Regions from separate parts of the Gibbsiella quercinecans genome, predicted to be linked through region 2. Evidence: predicted binding sites of a transcription regulator. Region 2 holds the regulator's gene; the other holds the start of a gene.
The links. The regulator PhoB, encoded in region 2, activates phosphate uptake and scavenging genes when phosphate is short. The targets are predictions, from matches to a motif close to CTGTCATAAAACTGNCNNAT.

Region 1: a site for PhoB is predicted at 3,870-3,889, ahead of pstS (phosphate ABC transporter substrate-binding protein PstS). Genes of this name have one in related genera too.

What each region holds. Positions count from the first base shown of each region.
Region 1 is NZ_CP014136.1:2,524,195-2,531,681, forward strand. Features, by position in the region: gene pstB (phosphate ABC transporter ATP-binding protein PstB) at 1-739, opposite strand, end outside; gene pstA (phosphate ABC transporter permease PstA) at 794-1,684, opposite strand; gene pstC (phosphate ABC transporter permease PstC) at 1,686-2,642, opposite strand; gene pstS (phosphate ABC transporter substrate-binding protein PstS) at 2,722-3,762, opposite strand; gene glmS (glutamine--fructose-6-phosphate transaminase (isomerizing)) at 4,117-5,946, opposite strand; gene glmU (bifunctional UDP-N-acetylglucosamine diphosphorylase/glucosamine-1-phosphate N-acetyltransferase GlmU) at 6,340-7,487, opposite strand, start outside.
Region 2 is NZ_CP014136.1:1,455,392-1,462,878, forward strand. Features, by position in the region: gene brnQ (branched-chain amino acid transport system II carrier protein) at 1-753, opposite strand, end outside; gene ACN28Q_RS06745 (cobalamin-independent methionine synthase II family protein) at 1,202-2,308, opposite strand; gene ACN28Q_RS06750 (PstS family phosphate ABC transporter substrate-binding protein) at 2,483-3,460, opposite strand; gene phoR (phosphate regulon sensor histidine kinase PhoR) at 3,475-4,791, opposite strand; gene phoB (phosphate response regulator transcription factor PhoB) at 4,822-5,511, opposite strand; gene sbcD (exonuclease subunit SbcD) at 5,793-7,025, shown strand; gene sbcC (exonuclease subunit SbcC) at 7,022-7,487, shown strand, end outside.

The sequences.
Region 1 (7,487 bases), 1.1 Mb from region 2:
TTTGTTTTTTCTGCGGTGCAGTAAACAGGGTGTCGGTGTCACTGAACTCGATCAGTTCGCCCAAATACATGAATGCCGTTGAGTCAGAACAACGTGCGGCCTGTTGCATATTGTGGGTTACGATCACCACAGTGTAATCAGACTTCAGCTCGCTGATCAGCTCTTCAATTTTGCCGGTGGAAATCGGATCCAGCGCCGAGCACGGCTCATCCAGCAGCAGCACTTCCGGGCGGATGGCGATGCCACGGGCAATACACAGGCGCTGCTGCTGGCCGCCAGACAGGCTATAGCCGCTTTGGTGCAGCTTGTCCTTGGTTTCATTCCACAATGCGGCCTTGGACAGCGCCCACTGCACGCGCTCATCCATATCGGCGCGCGACAGCTTTTCAAACAACCGCACGCCAAAGGCGATGTTGTCGTAAATCGACATCGGGAACGGCGTAGGCTTTTGGAACACCATGCCTACTTTGGCGCGCAACAGCGCGATGTCCTGGTTATCCGTCAGGATGTTCTGGCCATCAAGCAGAATGCCGCCTTCAGCACGCTGTTCCGGATACAGCTGGTACATTTTGTTAAGGGTGCGAAGCAAGGTGGATTTTCCGCAGCCGGAAGGGCCGATAAATGCGGTTACCTTGTTCTTGGCGATATCCAGCGTGATGTTTTTCAACGCGTGGAATTTACCATAGTAAAAGTTCAGATCGCGTACCTGAATTTTGCTGCTGGAAGCGTCAGTCACCATACTCATCAAGACTTCTCTCTATGCACAGCGCCGCAGCGAGCAGCGCTAAATTATTTATGATTGCTTTTTCTTGGCAAAAATCACACGCGCCAGAATGTTCAGTAACAGCACGCACAGGGTTATCAGCAGCACGCCGGCCCAGGCCAACTGTTGCCATTCGGCGAACGGGCTCATGGCGAATTTGAAGATGGTCACCGGCAGGTTGGCGATCGGCTGCATGAGATCGGTGCTCCAGAACTGGTTCGACAGCGAAGTGAACAACAGCGGGGCGGTTTCGCCGGCAATACGCGCAATGGCCAGCAGCACACCGGTGATAATGCCGGAAACCGATGCCTTTAGCGTGATCGCGGAAATCATGCGCCATTTCGGCGTACCCAATGCATAGGCGGCTTCACGCAGCGTGTCCGGCACCAATTTGAGCATGTTTTCCGTGGTGCGGATCACAATCGGCACCTGCAACAGCGCCAATGCAATGATCCCCGCCCAGCCGGAGAAGTGCTCCATCTTGGCGACAACGATGGTGTAGACGAACAGACCGACGACGATCGATGGAGCCGACAGCAGAATGTCGTTGATAAAGCGGATAAGCTCCGCCAGCCATGACTTGCGCCCGTACTCCGCCAGGTAGATACCGGCCATAATGCCCAGAGGCGTACCAAAGATGGTGGCCCACAGGATCAGCAGGCCGCTACCGGCGATGGCGTTAGCCAAACCGCCGCCGGCGGTGTTCGGCGGTGGGGTCATTTCGGTAAACAGCGCCAGCGACATACCGTCAATCCCTTTGGTGACGGTAGAAATCAGGATCCACACCAGCCAGAACAGGCCGAAGGCCATCGTCGCCATAGACAGCGTCAGCGCGATACGGTTTTTCTGGCGGCGCCAGACCTGCATCTTGCGGCGCGTTTCCGCTAGCACGACTTCGTTTTGCATATCCATTGTCGCCATCTTAGCGGCCCTCATTCTTAGCCAGGCGCATAATCATCAGCTTAGACAGCGCGAGCACGATAAAGGTGATAACAAACAGAATCAGCCCCAGTTCCATCAGCGCTGCAGTGTGCAGCCCGGATTCCGCTTCGGCGAATTCGTTGGCCAGCGCCGAGGTGATGCTGTTACCCGGCATGTACAGCGAAATGCTGTCGAGCTGGTAGGTGTTGCCGATAATGAAGGTCACCGCCATGGTTTCCCCCAAGGCGCGCCCCAGGCCCAGCATAACGCCGCCGATCACCCCGTTTTTGGTGAACGGCAGCACGATGCGCCACATCACCTCCCAGGTGGTGCAGCCGATGCCGTAAGCCGATTCCTTCATCATCACCGGCGTTTGTTCAAACACGTCGCGCATTACCGCCGCAATGTACGGGATGATCATGATGGCCAGGATCACCCCGGCGGCCAGGATACCGATGCCGAAAGCCGGGCCGGCAAACAGCGCACCGACGAATGGAATGCCGGAGAGCACGTCGCCCACCGGCGTTTGGAAGTATTGAGCAAACAGCGGCGCAAACACGAACAGGCCCCACATACCGTAGACGATGCTCGGTATCGCGGCCAGCAGTTCAATGGCAACGCCGAGCGGGCGTCGCAGCCAGTTTGGCGCCAGCTCAGTCAGGAACAGCGCGATACCGAAACTCACTGGCACCGCAATCAGCAGAGCGATCAACGAGGTCACCAGCGTGCCGTAGATCGGCACCAGCGCGCCGAACTGTTCGGCAGGTGCATCCCACTCTTTGGTCCACAAAAAGGCGAAGCCGAATTTTTGAATGCTCGGCCAGGAGGCAAAGATCAGTGAGACGATAATGCCGCCCAGCAGCAATAGGGTTATCAGCGCTGCCAGCCGTACCAGCACGCTGAAAATAACATCACCATTTTTACCTGGTGGTTTGATGGTCGGCTTATACCCAGCCATAAATTACTCTCTGTTTATTACCAGACAGGCCCGGCTGACGCCGGGGCCTTTTTATCGCGGAGGGTGCGTCGCCCTTCACTTAGTACAGTGCTTTACCTGAACTGTCTTTAATATTGGTCTTCCATGCGGCACGAACCTGCTCAACAACTTCATTCGGCAGTGTAGCGTAATCCAGCGCATTCGCCTGTTCGCCGCCGGACTTGTAGGCCCAGTCGAAGAACTTCAGCACTTCAGCGCCCTGTTCAGGTTTCTTCTGTTCCTTGTGGATCAGGATGAAGGTGGTGGAGGTGATTGGCCAGGCGTCGTCGCCAGGTTGGTTGGTCAGGTCCTGCGCAAAAGATTTGCTCCAGTCCACGCCTTTCGCCGCAGCGCTGAAGGAGTTTTCCGTTGGGCTAACTGCTTTGCCGTCGGCAGAAATCAGCTTGGTATAAGCCAGGCTGTTCTGTTTTGCATAGGCGTATTCAACGTAGCCGATAGAACCTGGCAGGCGCTGAACGAAAGCGGCGATGCCATCATTGCCTTTACCGCCCAGGCCGGTTGGCCAGTTAACGGTGGAGCCTGCACCGATTTTTTCTTTCCACTGCGCATTCACTTTAGCCAGATAGCTGGTGAACACGAAGGAGGTGCCGGAACCGTCAGCGCGACGAACGACGGCAATGTTCTGATCCGGCAGTTTCACGCCCGGGTTCAGCTTAACCAGCGCCGGATCGTTCCACTTTTTGATGTTGCCCAGGTAGATATCGCCCAGCGTTTTGCCATCCAGCGTCAGTTCGCCAGATTTGATGCCCGGGATATTCACCGCCAGCACGACGCCACCAATAACGGTCGGGAACTGGAACAGGCCATCGGCCGCCAGCTTATCATCAGTCAGCGGCGCATCAGAGGCACCAAAATCAACGGTGTTAGCAATAATCTGCTTTACGCCGCCAGAGGAGCCAATCCCCTGATAGTTGATTTTGTTACCGGTTTCTTTCTGATAAGAATCTGCCCACTTGGCATACACCGGCGCGGGGAATGTCGCACCTGCACCGGTCAGGCTGGCGGCAGCGAACGCGGAAACAGAGGCCAGAGAAAAAGTCGCTGCCACAATACTGGCGACGGCGGTACGCATCAGTTTCATAATCCCTCCTAATGGGATATTTAAATCGATCTGGGATCGTTTTAATCAGAGTAAGTATTGCTGCAGGAGGGAAAATAGGACAATTTAGTGACAGTAAAATGTAGGAAATATGACAGTTATGTGACAGCGGCATCAAAAAACGAACAAGCGGTTAAATATCAATAAATTAAATAAATCTGGCCGCCAACGAGGCGGGGATTTAATCGCTTTATCGCCAAAAAATAACCCCATTTTAACCCTGACGCGTCATCGTATTGTCATATTCCAACCACCAAAAAGCGGGCTGGCAGGGCGGCAAAAATGCCCGCATGAGCGCGGGCATGATTGCTATGGCGGCTATTTTGCCTGCCGCGGTTATTCCACGGTAACCGACTTGGCCAGGTTACGCGGCTGGTCGACATCCGTACCTTTGATCAACGCCACATAATATGACAACAGTTGCAACGGTACGGTGTAGAAGATCGGCGCGACGATATCCTCAACGTGCGGCAATGGAATAATGGTCATCCCCTCGCTGCTGACGAAGCCGGCGTCCTGATCGGCAAAAACATACAGCTGGCCGCCGCGCGCGCGCACCTCTTCGATGTTGGATTTCAATTTTTCCAGCAGTTCGTTGTTTGGCGCCACCACGATCACCGGCATATCGGCGTCAATCAGCGCCAGCGGGCCGTGCTTAAGCTCACCGGCCGCGTAGGCTTCCGCATGGATATAGGAGATCTCTTTCAGCTTCAGCGCCCCTTCCATCGCGATAGGGTACTGATCGCCGCGGCCAAGGAACAGCGCATGGTGCTTGTCGGAAAAACCCTCCGCCAGCGCTTCAATGCGTTTTTCCAGCGACAGCATTTGCTCAATACGCGCCGGCAACGCCTGCAGGCCGTGCACAATCTCATGCTCAACGCTTTCTTCCATGCCGTTCAGCCGGCCCAGGCGCGCCACCAGCATCAATAGCACCGTCAATTGGGTGGTAAAGGCTTTAGTGGAGGCCACGCCGATTTCCGTGCCCGCCTTGGTCATCAGCGCCAGATCGGACTCGCGCACCAGCGAAGAGCTGGCCACGTTGCAAATCGCCAAAGATCCAAGATAACCCAGCTCTTTAGCCAGGCGCAGCGCCGCCAACGTATCCGCGGTTTCACCGGACTGCGACAGCGTGATAATCAGGCTGCCAGGGCGCACGGCGGATTTGCGGTAACGGAATTCGGAAGCGATTTCGACGTCGCACGGGATGCCAGCCAGCGATTCGAACCAGTAACGCGCCACCATCGCCGAATGGTAAGACGTGCCGCAGGCGACGATCTGCACATGCTGAACCTTCGCCAGCAAGGCATCGGCATGCGGGCCCAATTCGCTCAGATCAATCTGCCCGTGGCTAAAACGGCCTTCCAGGGTGTTTTTCAGCGCCATCGGCTGCTCGAAAATTTCTTTCTGCATATAGTGGCGATAGGCGCCTTTATCACCGGCGTCGTACTGCACTTTGGATTCAATTTCCGGGCGTTCGATCAGGTTACCCTGTTTATCCAGGATCTTAACCTTACGGCGGGTCACTTCGGCCAGATCGCCCTCTTCCAGGAAGATAAAGCGGCGAGTAACAGGCAGCAGCGCCAACTGGTCGGAAGCAATGAAGTTTTCACCCACGCCGAGGCCAATCACCAGCGGGCTGCCGGAGCGTGCGGCCACCAGCACATTGGGATCGCGGCTGTCCATCACCACGGTGCCATAGGCGCCGCGCAGTTGAGCGATCGTACGCTGCACCACTTCCAGCAATGTGCCGCCGTGCTGTTGTTCCCAGTGCACCAAATGGGCGATAACCTCGGTGTCGGTTTCAGACGCAAAACGGTACCCGCGGCCGATCAGCTTTTCACGCAGCGGCTCGTAGTTTTCGATGATGCCGTTATGCACCACCACAATATGATCGGAGATATGAGGGTGAGCGTTGGCTTCTGTCGGTTCGCCGTGCGTTGCCCAACGCGTATGGGCAATGCCGGTGCCGCCGTGCAGCGGGTGTTGCTCCGCGGCTTCAGCCAGCTTATGCACCTTGCCAACCCGGCGTAAGCGGTTAAGGTGGCCTTCGTTATCAACCACTGCCAGACCGGCAGAGTCGTAGCCACGATATTCCAGGCGGCGTAAACCTTCCAACAGGATTTCTGCTATATCACGTTGCGCTACTGCGCCTACAATTCCACACATCAGCTGTATTCCTAATTAAACGCCTTTCAGGGCGCTTTTCGATGTCCTGACCTGATTTTTTGCCGGTTTTTACCGTGCATCCCCGAGCCTTGTAGAGGGTGGGGTTATTATGTTTTGCCCTGCGCTCTGCGCCAAAACGCAGGGCAAAACAGTGATGGGGCCGGCCCTCACCCCAGCCCTCTCCCACAGGGAGAGGGAGCCGCTCGTGCCAAACATCAGCATGCTGCCTCGTAGAGAGAAAGCTATGCAAAAACAGACGCTTTTGCTACAGGTTCCCCCGTACATTCCCTCTCCCACAGGGAGAGGGAGCCACTCGTGCTAAAGCCATACAAAAACTACAGGCTTCCCCGTACGTCCCCTCTCCCGCTGGGAGAGGGTTAGGGTGAGGGAAAACTACTTTTTCTTCACCGGGCGTTGCCAGCCAGGGATATGCAGCTGCTTGACCCGGCTGATCACCAGCTCACCCGCGCCGATATTGCGGGTGACCGTGGTGCCGGCGCCGATGGTGGCGCCGTCCGCAACGGCGACAGGCGCCACCAACTGCGTATCAGACCCAACAAACACATTATCGCCAATAATAGTTTTGTGCTTGTTGGCGCCATCGTAGTTACAGGTGATGGTCCCGGCGCCAATGTTGACATCCGCGCCAATCTCCGCATCGCCCAGATAGGTCAAATGGCCGGCTTTGGAGCCCTTGCCCAGGCGAGCCTTTTTCATTTCCACGAAGTTGCCCACGTGGGCGCCCTGGCCCAGCTCTGCGCCCGGGCGCAGGCGGGCAAACGGCCCGACGGTGCATTCCGCTGCCAGCACCGCGTCTTCCAGCACGCTGTATGGGCTGATTTCACAATCGTCGCCAATCACGCAGTTTTTCAGCACGCAGCCGGCGCCAATTTTAACCCGGTTGCCCAACTGAACCTGCCCTTCAATAATGACATTGGCATCAATAGACACATCACGGCCATGATCCAGCTCACCGCGCAAATCAAAACGCGCGGGATCAAGCAGCGTCACCCCTGCCAGCAGCAACTTTTCAGACTGTTCCGACTGGTAGGCACGCTCCAGGCGGGCCAACTGTTGGCGATTATTCACCCCTTCAACTTCACTCAAGCGTGAAGGGTGCACCGCTTCAATTTTCCGGCCTTCGTGATGGGCCAGCGCGATGATATCGGTAATGTAGTATTCGCCCTGGGCGTTATCGTTGGTCAACTGCCCCAGCCAGCGCTTGAGATCGCGGCCATTGGCCACCAGAATGCCGGTGTTGATTTCGTTGATGCGGCGCTGCTCATCGCTGGCATCCTTGTGCTCAACGATCCCCACCACCTCACCGCCTTCACGCACAATACGGCCATAGCCGCTTGGATCGTCCAGTTTTACCGTCAGCAGACCGATGCCGCCCTGCGGCTTGGCCGCCAGCAGGCGTGTAAGCGTATCCACTGAAATCAACGGCACGTCGCCATACAGCATCAGCACGTCTTCATCATCGGCAAAATGCGGCGCCGCCTGCTGCGTCGCATGGCCCGTTCCCAGTTGCTCTGCCTGTA
Region 2 (7,487 bases):
GGAGCCCAGTTTGAACAGGCTCAGGTAAACCAGCGTCAGGCCAACCCCGGCGATCAAACCGGCCAGGATGGTGTAACGGGTCAGCAGGCCGGCGTTTTTCACGCCACGAGAACGCGCAGCGTTAACGATAACGATGCCGAACACCAGCGCGCCCAGCGTATCCATCGTCAGATAGCCATTGATAAAGCCAGAAGAGAACGGCACGCCCTCATAGGCTTCAATCGCAGGAATCGGGGCACCCACCGGCCAAAACACCGCGGCAACGCCCAGAATACCCAGCGCAATGATTTTCAGCGGCGCCAGAAAGCGGCCCACGGTATCAAGCAGGCGCCCAGGGTACAGCGAAATGGCGATCACCAGCGCGAAGTAGATCAGGCTGTAGACCAGCAGTGGCGCGGCGCCTTCGCCGGTCAGCGGAGCAATGCCCACTTCAAAGGAAACGGTGGCGGTACGCGGCGTGGCAAACAGCGGGCCGACGGCCAGATAGCACACGGTGGCCAGCACCAGGCCGGCTTTACGGCCAATCGGCGTGCTAAGCGCATCGATCCCGCCACCCACGCGTGCCAATGCGATCACGGTGATCACCGGTAGCCCGACCGCTGTCAGCAAGAAACCGAGTGCGGCAGTCCAAACGTGTTCGCCGGATTGCAAACCCACCATCGGCGGGAAAATAATATTCCCCGCGCCGACGAATAAGGCAAAGGTCATAAAGCCCAATGCCATGATGTCTTTTGACGTTAAACGATGACTCATAAGGTGTCGTGTTGCCTGTTAAATAAAAAATTGCCTGTTGTGTGGTGGCGAAACGCCCCACCCGGGTTGCCGGCTTGCCGCGCCATCGTCGTTGCCTGTAACAATAGAAAAAACGCACCCAGGTGGGGCTTTATTCCTTGAATAACGGTAACCACTGTTGATGATGGGCTGGACTTTAGAAGTTATAAAAATAGAGGATTAGTCCGACAACGGGGACTAAGTAAAACGTTTATAGCGCAGAAAGGCAAGACGAGGATTCTAAAGCAGAGTAATCGACCAGATAATATTTAACATCCAGTTGATCGTGCCAAACTTTATGAAATATACACTACATGATTTGTATTATTTTTGAGCGACCACCTCACAAAATGTGAAACATAGCGCCGTTCACCGCGCAAAACACACAATTACTGCGTTGTTTATGCGCGGTTCACTCTTAGGCCGGCGGCTAGCGCCAAACCTGCTCGGCAATATCCACCACGCTGCGCAGTTTATCCCACTGCTGCTGTTCGCTTAGGCTATTGCCCTCTTCCGTTGACGCAAACCCACACTGCGTGCTTAGGCAAAGCTGCTTCAGATCGACATACTGCGCGGCTTCCGCAATGCGCGTTTTCACCACTTGCGGATCTTCCAGCTCGCCGGTTTTGGTGGTGATCAGGCCCAACACCACCTGCTGTTTGCCCGGCTTGATAAAGCGCAGCGGCTCAAATCCACCTGAACGTTCGTTGTCATATTCCAGGAAGAAGGCATCGATGTTCACTTCGCCGAATAGGATCTCGGCAACCGGTTCATAACCGCCTTCAGAGATCCAGGTGGAGCGGAAATTGCCGCGGCACACATGCAGCCCCACGGTCAGATCTTCCGGTTTGCCTTCCAGCGCCTTGTTCAGCACATCGGCATAGGTGCGCGCCAGCTGCGCTGGATCTTCACCACGCTCCCGGATCTGGCGTTTCTGATCTTCAGAACACAAATAGGCCCACACCGTGTCGTCTAACTGCAGATAGCGGCAGCCGGCGTCGTAGAATGCCTTGATCACATCACGATAAGTTTGCGCCAGATCGGCAAAATACTGGCCGAGATCCGGGTAAACCTGGTGGTCGATCGATTGGCGGCCGCCGCGGAAATGCAGCACGCTTGGGCTTGGGATGGTCATCTTAGGCACCGCATCGCCGGCCACACTCTTCAGAAAACGGAAATCGTCCAGCATCGGGTGCGAGCTGAACCCCAGCTTGCCGGTCACCTTGATGCCGCGCGCCGCGGTCTGCACGCCATTAAACTGGATACCCTGCGTGGCCTGGTAGCCTTCCACGCCATCCAGCCCTTCCAGAAAATCAAAGTGCCACCACGCACGGCGGAACTCCCCGTCGGTCACGACCTTCAGGCCAATTTCCCGCTGCTTGGCAACAACGTAGCGGATCTGCTCGTCTTCAACGGCACGCAATTGCGCCGCGTCAATCTCGCCGCGCTGAAACTGCTGACGCGCCGTTTTCAACGGCGCAGGGCGCAACAGGCTGCCGACAACATCGGCATGGAATGCATGACTGGATTTGGACATGTCTGCTCCTGGTTAAATGCAGGCGGCACCCGCCGCCAGCCCAAATAGTTTACACGATGAATTATTACGCTGCGTTATTTTCAGACTTCTAGACGGCTAAATCTGTAGGAAAGCATCCTGTCATGCCGCATCAAAAGCAGCAATTGAGGAATTTTCATGTGTATTGAGAAAAATTCACGATCCCGATGCGCTCGGCGATAGCGAACCGCGGGCAAGTGGCTCCAGCCCCAATGCGGCACGCGTTTTACGCAGCGTATCCGGCGGCAGCGGCAGATAACCATCGTGGTTGATCAGGCTTTGCCCCTGGCTGGAGAGCACCCGATCGAGAAACGCTGCGGTCAGCGGTTCTAGCGGCTGGTTGGGCGCTTTGTTGATATAGATATACAGGTAGCGCGCCAACGGGTAGCTGCCGTTGCGCACGTTGTCTTCCGTTGGCGGGATATACTCATCACCGCGTTCAGCCAGCGGCAGCAGGCGCACGCCGCTGGCGCGAAAGCCAATGCTGGCGTAACCGATACTGTTGAGCGAACCGGCCACCGCCTGCACCACGGAAGCCGAACCCGGCAGCTCATTCACCCGCGCCATAAAATCACCGCCGCACAGGGCGCGTAACTTAAAGTAGCCGTAGGTGCCGGAAGCGGAATTGCGCCCAAACCGTTGAATGCTACGCTGCGCCCAGTCCCCGGTCATGCCCAGTTGCCCCCAACGCTGCAACGGGGGTTGCTCGCTACAGCGGCGGGTGGCGGAAAATAGCCGATCAAGCTGCGCCAGGTTGAGCCCGCGCAGCGGGTTATCCTGGTGCACCAGCACCACCAGCGCATCCACCGCCACCGGCACCGCCAGCGGCGCATAGCCATAGCGGTGCTCGAACGCCGAGACTTCCGCCGCCTTCATCGGGCGGCTCATCGGGCCAAGCTGCGCCGCCCCGGCCGCCAGCGCCGTAGGGGCGGTGGAGGATCCGGCGGCCTGAATCTGCAGGTTGACGTTCGGGTAGTGCTGGCTGAAATCCTGCCCCCACAGCACCATCAGGTTAGCCAGCGTATCGGAACCGACGCTGGACAGGTTGCCCGACAGCATACCGTCGGGTTGCGCCAACAGGCTGCGGCCAACCAACAACAGGCCAAGCAGCCCCCAGCGGGTAAATCGGATCATAGCGGGCCCATGCGTTAATGTTTCACCGCATTTTCTGATAAAGCCGCCGGCACAATCAACCGATTAGGCAGGGTGAAGATAAAACGGGTGCCGATACCGGGTTCGCTGAGCACTTCCAGCCGCGCATCGTGGTGGCTCAGGGCATGCTTGACGATCGCCAGCCCCAGCCCGCTGCCGCCGGTCTGGCGTGAACGGGCTTTGTCCACCCGGTAAAAGCGCTCGGTCAGGCGCGGGATATGCTCGGCGGCGATGCCGGGCCCATCGTCGCTCACCTGGAACTCGGCGCCGTGCGGGGTTTGCTGCCAGCTCACCTCGATATGGGTGCCCGGCGGCGTATGGTTGACCGCGTTATACACCAAGTTGGAAACGGCGCTGCGCAACTGATCTTCGTTGCCAAACACGCTCAACTGTTCATTCACCCGGAAGCTGATCTCATGGTTGCCGTGGCTTAGCGACTGTGCTTCACGCTGCAATACGCGCAGCAACAGCGGCATATCGACTTTCTCATGCATATCCACCAGCGGCGCCGCTTCAATACGCGACAGGGTCAACAGTTGTTTGACCAGGCCATCCATCCGCTTGGTCTGTTCCTGCATGGTGGCCAGCGCTTTGCCGCGCATCGAGCCGCCCGGCTCGGCGTCGCTCATCATTTCCAGATAGCCCTGCAGCACCGTTAGCGGCGTACGCAGCTCATGGCTGACGTTGGCGAAGAAGTTGCGCCGCGTGCCTTCCAACTGGCGCATCTGGGTGACGTCGCGCGCCACCATCAGCAGTTGCCCTTCGGCGTAGGGCATCACGCGGAACTCCACGTAATGCTCATTATTCAACTGCAACGTCAGTGGTTTACTGAATTCCTGCTGTTGCAGGTAGTGAGTGAACTCTGGGTAGCGCAGCAGGTTAAGGATGTGCTGGCCGCTATCTTCGGGCCAGCGAAAGCCCAGCAAATGCTGCGCCAGGCCGTTACACCAGAAGATATTGCCCTCTTCCGTGGTCATCACCAGTGCATCCGGCAGCGATTCGGCCCCGCTACGAAAGCGTTTGATCAGCAGCGCCAGTTCACGCCGGCGGCGGCGATTGCGCTGCTGCATTTGATACAGGCCATAAAACAGAGGCTCCCAGCTCCAGCGGCCGGGCGGCGGCGTCATACTGCGATCCACCCACAGCCAGTGGGAAAGTTTGAGTTGGTTAGAGTAGTTCCAGACCAGCGCCGCCAGTACGGCAATCAACAGTAGCCAGGGTAAATAGCCGACGATCAAACCCAACAGCAAGGCGGGAAGACAGAAAAGGGCCAGCTCCAGCGCCAGCCGCTTCCAGGATAGGTTTTCTAGCACGCTATGTTCTCCTGTGCGTTACCAATGAGTCTAGTAGCGCGTTGAGAACCGATAGCCAGTGCCGCGAACGGTTTGAACCATTTTGTCATGACCACTGCTCTCCAGCGCCTTACGCAGCCGGCGGATATGCACGTCAACGGTGCGGTCTTCTACATACACGTTAGTGCCCCAGACGTGATTAAGCAATTGTTCACGGCTATAAACACGCTCGGGATGAGTCATGAAAAAGTGTAGCAGCTTGAATTCGGTCGGGCCCATATCCAGAGCCAACTCATTAGCCATAACACGGTGCGATGAAGGATCCAGGCTCAGCCCTTGCATTTCGATCATATCATCTACCGCCATCGGGGAGATACGGCGCATGACCGCTTTGATGCGCGCCACCAGCTCTTTCGGTGAAAACGGCTTGGTGATGTAGTCATCAGCCCCCACCTCCAGGCCCCGCACCCGGTCTTCCTCTTCCCCGCGGGCGGTCAGCATCATCACAGGAATATCGCGGGTCAGCGCTTCGCGCTTCATATGTTTGATAAATTGGATACCGGAGCCGCCGGGCAACATCCAGTCAAGTAACACTAAATCAGGGAACGGCTCAGACAGGCGCGTCACGGCGCTGTCATAATCCTCGGCTTCCAACGGTTGGTAACCATTTTGCTCCAACACAAAGCACACCATCTCGCGGATCGGCGCTTCGTCTTCCACCACCAATATGCGTCTTGCCATCGTCAATCCTGCTAATGTGTTAACGTTCTGTGAGGCCGCGTGCCATCATTTTGCAGTTGCGCATAAACGCCACCGGCAGCCACGTAGCATAAATTCAGCCTTGTTTGCGGGCGCCATTATGCGTCAGTTTTATGACAGATTTATGAAACAAATCGCCATAGCAACCGCATTGCGGGGTCAGGATAAGCATAGCGATTATTACAATTTACACAGAAATATCATACTTCTGCCCTATTCCTCTTATAATCACCGCCAGGATGATATCGCCACGGGAGAGCCGCATGCGCCTGATTCACACGTCTGATTGGCACTTGGGCCAGTTTTTTTTCACCAAAACCCGCGCCGCGGAGCACCAGGCTTTTCTGCACTGGCTGATCGCCCAGGTGGAACAACAGCAGGTGGATGCGCTGATCGTCGCCGGCGATCTGTTCGACAGCGGCTCGCCCCCCAGCTATGCGCGCGAGCTGTACAACCTCTTCGTGGTCGAGCTGCAGCACACCGGCTGCCAGTTGGTGGTGTTGGGCGGCAATCATGATTCCGTGGCGACGCTTAATGAATCGCGCGAGCTACTTTCCTGCCTGAATACTACCGTGGTGGCCAGCGCACAGGCCGATCTGGAGCGACAGATCGTGGTACTGCACCAGCGGGACGGCCAGCCCGGCGCCGTGCTGTGCGCTATCCCCTTCCTGCGCCCGCGCGATCTGCTCACCAGCCAGGCGGGGGAATCCGGCGCGCAAAAACAGCTCGCCCTGCAAGATGCCATTACCCGCCACTACCAGGCGCTGTACCAGGCCGCCTGTGACCGCCGTACCGAGCTGGGCATCACGCTGCCGATCGTCGCCACCGGGCACCTGACCACCGTCGGCGTCACCACCTCCGACTCGGTGCGTGACATTTATATCGGCACGCTGGATGCCTTCCCGGCCCAGCACTTCCCGGCGGCGGATTATATCGCCCTGGGCCATATTCACCGGGCGCAAACGGTGGCCAAGAGCGAACACATCCGTTACAGCGGCTCGCCGATCCCACTCAGCTTTGACGAGCTTGGCACGGGTAAAAGCGTCTACCTGGTGGACTTCGCCGACGGCCAGTTGCAGCAGGTGACGCCGCTGGCGATCCCGTGCTTCCAGCCGATGCAGCTGATTAAAGGCGATTTGCAGCAGATCGAACAGCAGTTGCAACCGTTCGCCGATTACCAGGGGGAACTGCCGGTATGGCTGGATATTGAGGTGGCAACCCAGGATTACCTCAGCGATATTCAGCGGCGCATTCAGCAAATGACGGAAGCGCTGCCGGTGGAAGTGCTGCTGCTACGCCGCAGCAAGGAGCAGCGGCGGCTGGCGATCGCCCAGCAGGACAAAGAAACGCTGAACGAATTGAGCGTCGACGACGTCTTTGAACGGCGGCTGGCGCTGGAGCCGGAAATGGATGAACTGCGGCAACAACGTATCCGCCTGCTGTTTCAGCAGACGGTGGCCAACTTGGCGCAGCCCGATGAGGAGCCTTCCGCATGAAAATCCTGAGCCTGCGCTTAAAAAACCTAAACTCGCTGCAGGGCGAGTGGAAAATCGATTTTAGCGCCGAGCCATTCGCCAGCAATGGGCTGTTCGCCATCACCGGGCCGACCGGCGCCGGCAAAACCACGCTGCTGGACGCCATCTGCCTGGCGTTGTACCACCAGACGCCGCGTCTGCACGTCTCCCCCAGCCAAAACGAACTGATGACGCGCCACACCGCCGAATCGCTGGCCGAAGTGGAATTTGAAGTGAAAGGCATCGGCTACCGCGCCTTCTGGAGCCAGCGCCGCGCCAAAAACCAGGCGGAAGGCAACCTGCAGGCGCCGAAGGTTGAACTGGCGCTGCTGGAAGACGGCAAAATCATCGCCGACAAAGTGCGCGACAAGCTGGATTTGATCGCCACCATCACCGGGCTGGACTTCGGCCGCTTCACCAAATCCATGATGCTGTCGCAGGGGC